3 regions of the Halomonas sp. I5-271120 genome follow, and region 1 is predicted to be linked to each of the others. Evidence: riboswitches for the same ligand, from Rfam matches in the RefSeq annotation. Region 1 holds a riboswitch; each other region holds the start of a gene.
The links. Region 1 has a riboswitch for thiamine pyrophosphate ahead of thiM (hydroxyethylthiazole kinase). Riboswitches for the same ligand answer to the same signal wherever they lie in the genome.
Positions count from the first base shown of each region.

Region 2: another riboswitch for thiamine pyrophosphate. It lies ahead of Q2K57_RS10795 (sodium:solute symporter); the one in region 1 lies ahead of thiM (hydroxyethylthiazole kinase).
Region 3: another riboswitch for thiamine pyrophosphate. It lies ahead of thiC (phosphomethylpyrimidine synthase ThiC); the one in region 1 lies ahead of thiM (hydroxyethylthiazole kinase).

Region 1 is NZ_CP130701.1:3,324,868-3,327,132, forward strand. It holds gene thiE (thiamine phosphate synthase) at 1-181, opposite strand, end outside; gene thiM (hydroxyethylthiazole kinase) at 174-974, opposite strand; TPP riboswitch at 1,016-1,110, opposite strand; gene Q2K57_RS14900 (ABC transporter ATP-binding protein) at 1,157-2,265, opposite strand, start outside.
Region 2 is NZ_CP130701.1:2,423,590-2,425,854, forward strand. It holds gene Q2K57_RS10790 (hypothetical protein) at 28-699, opposite strand; TPP riboswitch at 965-1,098, shown strand; gene Q2K57_RS10795 (sodium:solute symporter) at 1,088-2,265, shown strand, end outside.
Region 3 is NZ_CP130701.1:737,810-740,074, forward strand. It holds partial or broken gene Q2K57_RS03250 (TenA family protein) at 1-639, shown strand, start outside; TPP riboswitch at 760-887, shown strand; partial or broken gene thiC (phosphomethylpyrimidine synthase ThiC) at 971-2,265, shown strand, end outside.

The sequences.
Region 1 (2,265 bases):
GTCGAGCCTGATCGATGAGCTCAGCATCGCTTGCTGTCTTGTCACGCAGCTGAACCATCGTCACGCCGCCGCGCACGGCGGCAAGCACGGTATCGATGAGCCCTTTCTTTGCGCAAAGCGCAGCATCGGTCACCAGGTACAAGGTCAGGTCGAATGCCTTGGATGGGCTGTGGTTACACATGGCGGACCTCCGGGTGGCGATCCTCAAGTGCTGACGCGTCGAGTCCATAGAGAGCGTCGATAAAGGCGACCGAGAAGCTGCCGGGACCTCTGGCTTCCTGGCCGGCCAGTTCGCCGGCCCTGGCATAGCAGGCAAGTGCCGCGACGGTCGCCACAAAGGGATCCTCGGCCTCGGCGATGAAAGCGGCGACGACCCCGGTCAGCGAACAGCCAAGGGTTGTGACCTTGGGCATCAGCGGATGGCCGCCCTCGACCCATACCAGGCGCTGGCCGTCAGTGACGAGATCCTGCTCGCCGGTGACGGCGACCACGGCGCCGGTTTTTCGGGCCAGTTGCAGCGCCGCGTCGTGGGCGCTGTCGGCGGCATCGGTGCTGTCGACGCCTCGGCCGCTCGCGCTTTCGGTCGCCAGGGCAATGATCTCGGAGGCATTGCCGCGTATCACCGTGGGTGACAGGGCAATCAGCTGGCGGGCGGTCTTGCGGCGATAGGCGGTGGCACCTACCGCGACCGGATCCAGCACCCAGGGCGTGCCGGCTGCTCGGGCGGCGCTAGCCGTCTCGAGCATGGCCTCGACCCAGTGCGGTGATAGCGTGCCGATATTGATGGTCAGGGCGCGGGCCAGCCCGGCGAACTCGGCGGCTTCCTCTCGCGCATGCACCATGGCCGGCGACGCGCCGATGGCGAGCAGCACATTGGCCATGGCATTCATGGCGACGAAGTTGGTGATGTTGTGGATCAGCGGCGCCGTCTCGCGGACTCGCGTCAGATGGGCAGTGGGGTCAATCGTGATCATCGTGCCTCCTGAGCGGAGGCGTTCGTGTGGCAGGCGTCGGGCGCGCCCACCACACGACTCCCTCCGCCGGCATTATCCGGGTCAGGTTCGAAGGGTGCCTCTCAGCCGGCGAGTGCCGGCGCCCCTGTCGTCAGTGTGCACACTATCTCTGCCGATCGGCTGGCTGTAAAGCCCAGCCAGCATCAGCCGGTTACCGGCGCTAGGCCGGCGGCGTCGACCAGCGCTCGAGTGTAGGGCGTTTGAGGCACGCCCAGTACCTGCTCGCTTGAGCCTTCCTCGACCACGTCGCCATCCTTCATCACCATGACCCGGTGGGCCATGGCGCGCACCACCGCCAGGTCATGGCTGATGAACAGGTAGCTCAGGCCTCGCCGGGCCTGCAAATCCCTGAGCAGCTCGACCAGTTGTTTCTGCACGGTACGGTCCAGCGCCGATGTAGGTTCATCCAGCACTACCAGCTCCGGCTCGAGAATGATGGCCCGGGCCACGGCAATGCGCTGGCGCTGGCCACCGGAGAACTCATGGGGATAGCGCGAGGCGCAGTCGGCGGGCAGCCCGACCTCGAGCAGCGTCGCCTGGACGCGCCGTTCGACCTCGGCGTCATCGAGCTCGGGATGATGAAAACGCAGCCCTTCGCTGATGATCTTGGCCACCGGCAGGCGCGGCGACAGCGAGCCATAGGGGTCCTGGAAGACGATCTGGAAGCGTCGACGCTGCTGGCGCAGCGCCTTGCCGCTGAGCGTATCCAGCCGCTCCTCGGCGAAGTCGATTTCGCCATCACTGGCCGTCAGGCGCAGCAGCGCCATGGCTAAGGTGGTCTTGCCGGAACCGGACTCTCCGACGATGCCCAGGGTCTCGCCGCGGCGAAGGGTCAGGTCGAGCGGCTGCACCGCCACGAAGGGCGGCGGGTTCCGAGAGAAAAGGCGCTTGGGGCGCGAAAAGGCTACCCGTAAGGCTCGCGCCGCCATCAGCACAGGGGGGCTGCCGATGGGACGTGGCCGGCCCTGTGGCTCGGCATTCAGTAGCGTGCGGGTGTAGTGGCTCTGCGGATCACGAAAGACGCGTTCTACCGGACCGGTTTCCTGCTCGCGGCCGTGATAGAGCACGCAGACCCGATCGGCATGGCGGCGCACCAGGTTCAGGTCATGGGTGATCAGCAGCATGCCCATGCCGTGGCGCTCGCGAAGCTCTCTGAGCAGGGCCAGGATGTCCTGCTGCACGGTGACATCGAGTGCCGTCGTCGGCTCATCGGCGATCAGCAGCTCCGGTTCATTGGCGATCGCCATGGCGA
Region 2 (2,265 bases), 900 kb from region 1:
GTCGTTGGCTAACGTTTTCCCGGGCGTTCAGCTCAAGTCGCTCAGCAGCGCTAACACCGGCTCGACCTGGCTGACGTGCAGTACCAGTTTCACTCCGCCGGCCTTGGCATCGTGCAGCGGCGTAACCACTGCAAATTCGCCTTCCTCGAGGTGGAACTCATGGATTTCGCGCAGGCCTTCTGAGGTCTTACAGCAGATCGAGCGGTAGGCATCGTCTTCGCCGTAGGTCAGGCGGTGGTAGACCTTGAAGAAAGTGTAAAGGGCAAGGCCGTTGGGAAAGTCTGGCCAGCGGGCAGGACTTTCTCGGGTCTCAGCATCGATTGTTGCGCCGTTTTGCTCGGCCGAGGCGATAGCGTTGGCCAGGGGCTCGGCCAGCAGTGAGCCGGTATCGATCGGCAGCGGTGTCAGGTTAGCCAGAGCATCACGGTAGTAGGCGAGGCTGGCGGCGATGTCGTCTGTACCGCGAAGCTTATGCTCGTGGTGATGCAAATCCGCGGGTGCGAAGGCGCCATTTTCCCAGCCATGGATTACCTGCAGGGTCAGTCGTTGCTCGCGCAGCGCTTCGTCCAGTAGCGCCTGAAGTGCTACGCGCAGATGAAGCTTGCGTTCCGGGACATCGTTATCGAAGGCTTCGTAGGGCATCGCAAATATCTGGTGCAGGCACCCTTCGGCGTGCTCCTTGGCTTCTGTGTAGTTCATCCTGAATTCCTGCAGGTAATTGTTGGCATGGGGTATTCTGAGCATCGCCTAGGTTATCGGCTGAGAATGGCATTACCTGAGTGATTGAGGCGATTTGGCCGGCCGGGATGACTCAAGTATCCTGTCACGAGATAATCACAGCGTTATACTCGTCAGCAAAGTACTCACCATCGAAGTACTTACTAACGTAGTACTTGCTGACGAGTACTTGACGACTTAGTACTGACCATTTTAGTACTGACCATTTTAGTACTCACAATTCATTCACTGTCGCCAGGGGAGTCCCCGGCTGTGCCGTCAATATGGACAGGCGCGAGCTGGGACTGAGAGTGCACCACGTGCTGACCCTGGAACCTGATCCGGTTAATACCGGCGGAGGAAGTGCGACATGCCTTACCCAACGTTAGCCGCGCTGGGCGCGACGCTTGTGCTTTTCACTTTGCTTGGCCTGCGCGCCCGGCATTTCAACAGGGCGCTGGGTGACGGTGTTCCCGATGACGCCCTCGATGACTATGTCACCGCCCGCAACTCCCAGAACGCCTCGACCCTGGGGCTGTCCTTCCTGGCTTCCGGCATGGGGGCGTGGATTCTCTTCGCGCCGCCGGAAGTGGGTGCCTTCGCGGGGCCGGTCGCACTGGCCGGTTATGCCATTGGCGCGGCACTTCCCTTCCTGGTGCTCGCCGCCTGCGGCCCGGCGATCCGCCGCTATCTCCCCGAAGGGCGCAGCATCGGCGAATTCGCCGAGCGTCGCTACGGAGCCGGCGTGCGCCGCTATGTGTCGCTGATTTCTATCCTCTACATGGCCTGCTTCCTGGCGGCGGAGTTGACCGCCATCGGCGGCATCACCGCGCTGCTTTCCGAAGTATCGCCGGCGTTGGTGGTGAGCGGTGTGGCCCTCACCACGTTGCTTTACACGGCGCTCGGTGGGCTGCGGGCGAGCCTCGCCACCGATCGCTGGCAGGCGGGGCTCTTGATTGCGCTGCTGGCGGTGGTCGGCTGGCTGGGCCTGTCGCGGCTGCCGGCTTTGCCGGAAGAGGCTACGATGCCGGGCATCCCCACCGGCAGTGCGCTGTCCGTGGCGTTGACCCTGGTGATCGCGGTCACGGCGGCAAACCTTTTTCATCAGGGCTACTGGCAGCGGGTCTGGGCGGCAAAGAGCGGTCAGGCGCTGGGACGTGGGGCGCTGCTGGGTGGCCTGGTGACCGTAGCGGTGGTGGCGGTGGTCGGGGGCCTGGGCATTCTCGCCGCCATGTCAGGCGTTGCCCTCGGCGAGCCGCCGATGCCGTTCTTTGCCCTGCTGATCGACGCGTCGGCCGGCCTGAAGCTGCTTGGCCTGGTGCTGGCGGTAACGCTGGTGGCCTCGAGCGTCGATACCCTGCAGAACGCTATCGCCTCGCTGGCGGTCGGCGATGGCAGTGAACGCGGCCGGACGGGGCTTGGTCTGCCGATGGCCCGCTGGCTGACGGTGGCGCTGATGGTGCCGGTGGTGGTGCTGGCGCTGCAGAATCTCTCTGTGCTGCGACTGTTCCTGATCGCCGATCTGCTCTGCGCCTCGGCGATCGTGCC
Region 3 (2,265 bases), 1.2 Mb from region 1:
GCTACTGCTTCAGCGATCTCACCACCACCTGCCAACAGGATTGGCACCGCTATATCGAGCACGACTTCGTGCGCACCCTCGGCGCCGGCACCCTCGATCAAAACGCCTTTCGCTGCTATCTACAACAAGACTACCTGTTCCTGATCCACTTTGCCCGCGCCTACGCGCTGGCCGCCTACAAGAGCCGTACCCTGAGCGACCTGCGCCAGGCCAACCGAACTGGACCTGCATGTCGGTTTCTGCCGCGATTGGGGCATTTCCGAGACCGATCTGGCCGCAGTGCCCGAGGCCCGCGAGACACTGGCTTATACCCGCTATGTGCTCGAGGCCGGCCACCGCGGCGACCTTCTGGACCTCCACGTAGCGTTGGCGCCCTGCCTGATCGGCTACGGCGAAATCGCGACCTGGCTCAATACCCAACCCACCACGGTGCGCGGCGCGGCCAACCCTTTTGACGCCTGGATCACGCTGTACGAAGGCCCCGAGTTTCAGCAGGCCATGGTGGATGAAATGGCCTGGCTCGATGCGCGCCTAGCGGAGGTCGGGCCGCGACGCTTCCAGGAACTGAGCCAGATATTCAGCGAGGCCACACGGCTCGAGATCGATTTCTGGCAGATGGGCCTCGATCAGCGCGACTGAGCCTGTCTCACAGGGCCTGTCGCACAGGGCCTGCCAAAATGGGCTCGCTGGAAAAGACCGCTCGGTTTGGTGGTGCCGAACGGCCATTGCAAGCCACCACCGGGAGCCAAGGCTCCCACCACTCGCTTGACGGGGTGCCGGTGATACCGGCTGAGATCATCCAACAGGCGCTAAAGGCGCCTGACAGGACGGATCCCGTTGAACCTGACCTGGCTAGGACCAGCGTAGGGATCAAGCGACAGGCAGGCCGTTTCCCCGCCGGTGCCGAAAACCGCCTGCCCCTGTCTCTCCTTCGCTTGTCCTCCCTGATGTTACCGGGAGAACACATCGCATGAGCAACACCCAGCACTTTCTCAACGAGCAGGCCCGCGTCGATGCGGCCGCCATCGCGCCCATGACGGGCTCGCGCAAGCTCCATGTCGAGGGCTCGCGCCCGGACATCCGCGTGCCCTTTCGCGAAATCGCCCTGTCACCAACGACCACCACCGACGGCGTCGAGCACAACCCGCCGCTGCTGGTCTATGACACCTCCGGGCCCTACACCGATCCGGGTGCCGAGATCGACCTGCGCCGCGGCTTGCCTGCCCTGCGCCAAACCTGGATCGATGAGCGCGACGACACCGACTGGCTGGATGGCCCCAGTTCGGGGTATGGCCGGCGCCGCGCCAACGACCCCATGCTGGCGCCACTGCGCTTCGAGTTGCAACGCTCTCCAAGGCGCGCACGCCCCGGAAAGGATGGCAAGGCCGGCAACGTCACCCAGCTCTACTATGCCCGCCAGGGCATCGTCACCCCGGAGATGGAGTTCATCGCCATCCGCGAGAATTTGCGCCGCCAGGCGCGCTGTTCAACGTATACGGGTTCGGAAGAGGTAGAGCACATCCTTGACCACCAGCACCCAGGACAGGGCTTCGGTGCCAGGCTCCCCGAGGAGATCACACCCGAGTTCGTGCGCGACGAGGTGGCCGCCGGACGTGCCATCATCCCCTGCAACATCAATCATCCGGAATCCGAGCCGATGATTATCGGCCGCAACTTCCTGGTGAAGATCAACGGCAACCTGGGCAACTCGGCGGTGACCTCTTCGATCGAGGATGAGGTCGACAAGATGACCTGGGGCATCCGTTGGGGCTCGGACACCATCATGGACCTATCCACCGGCCAGAACATCCACGAGACCCGGGAGTGGATCATCCGCAACGCGCCGGTGCCGGTGGGCACCGTGCCCATCTACCAGGCGCTGGAGAAGGTAAATGGCGTGGCTCAGGATCTGACCTGGGAGGTGTTTCGCGACACCTTGATCGAGCAGGCCGAACAGGGTGTCGATTACTTCACCATTCATGCAGGCGTGCTCTTGCGCTACGTGCCGCTGACGGCCAAGCGGGTCACCGGCATCGTCTCCCGGGGCGGGTCGATCATGGCCAAGTGGTGCCTCTATCACCATCAGGAGAGCTTTCTCTATACCCACTTCGAGGAAATCTGCGAGATCTGCAAGCAGTACGATGTCGCCTTCTCGCTGGGAGACGGCTTGCGCCCGGGCTCGGTGGCCGATGCCAACGACGCGGCCCAGTTCGCCGAGCTCGAGACCCTCGGTGAGCTGACGCGCATCGCCTGGAAGCATGACGT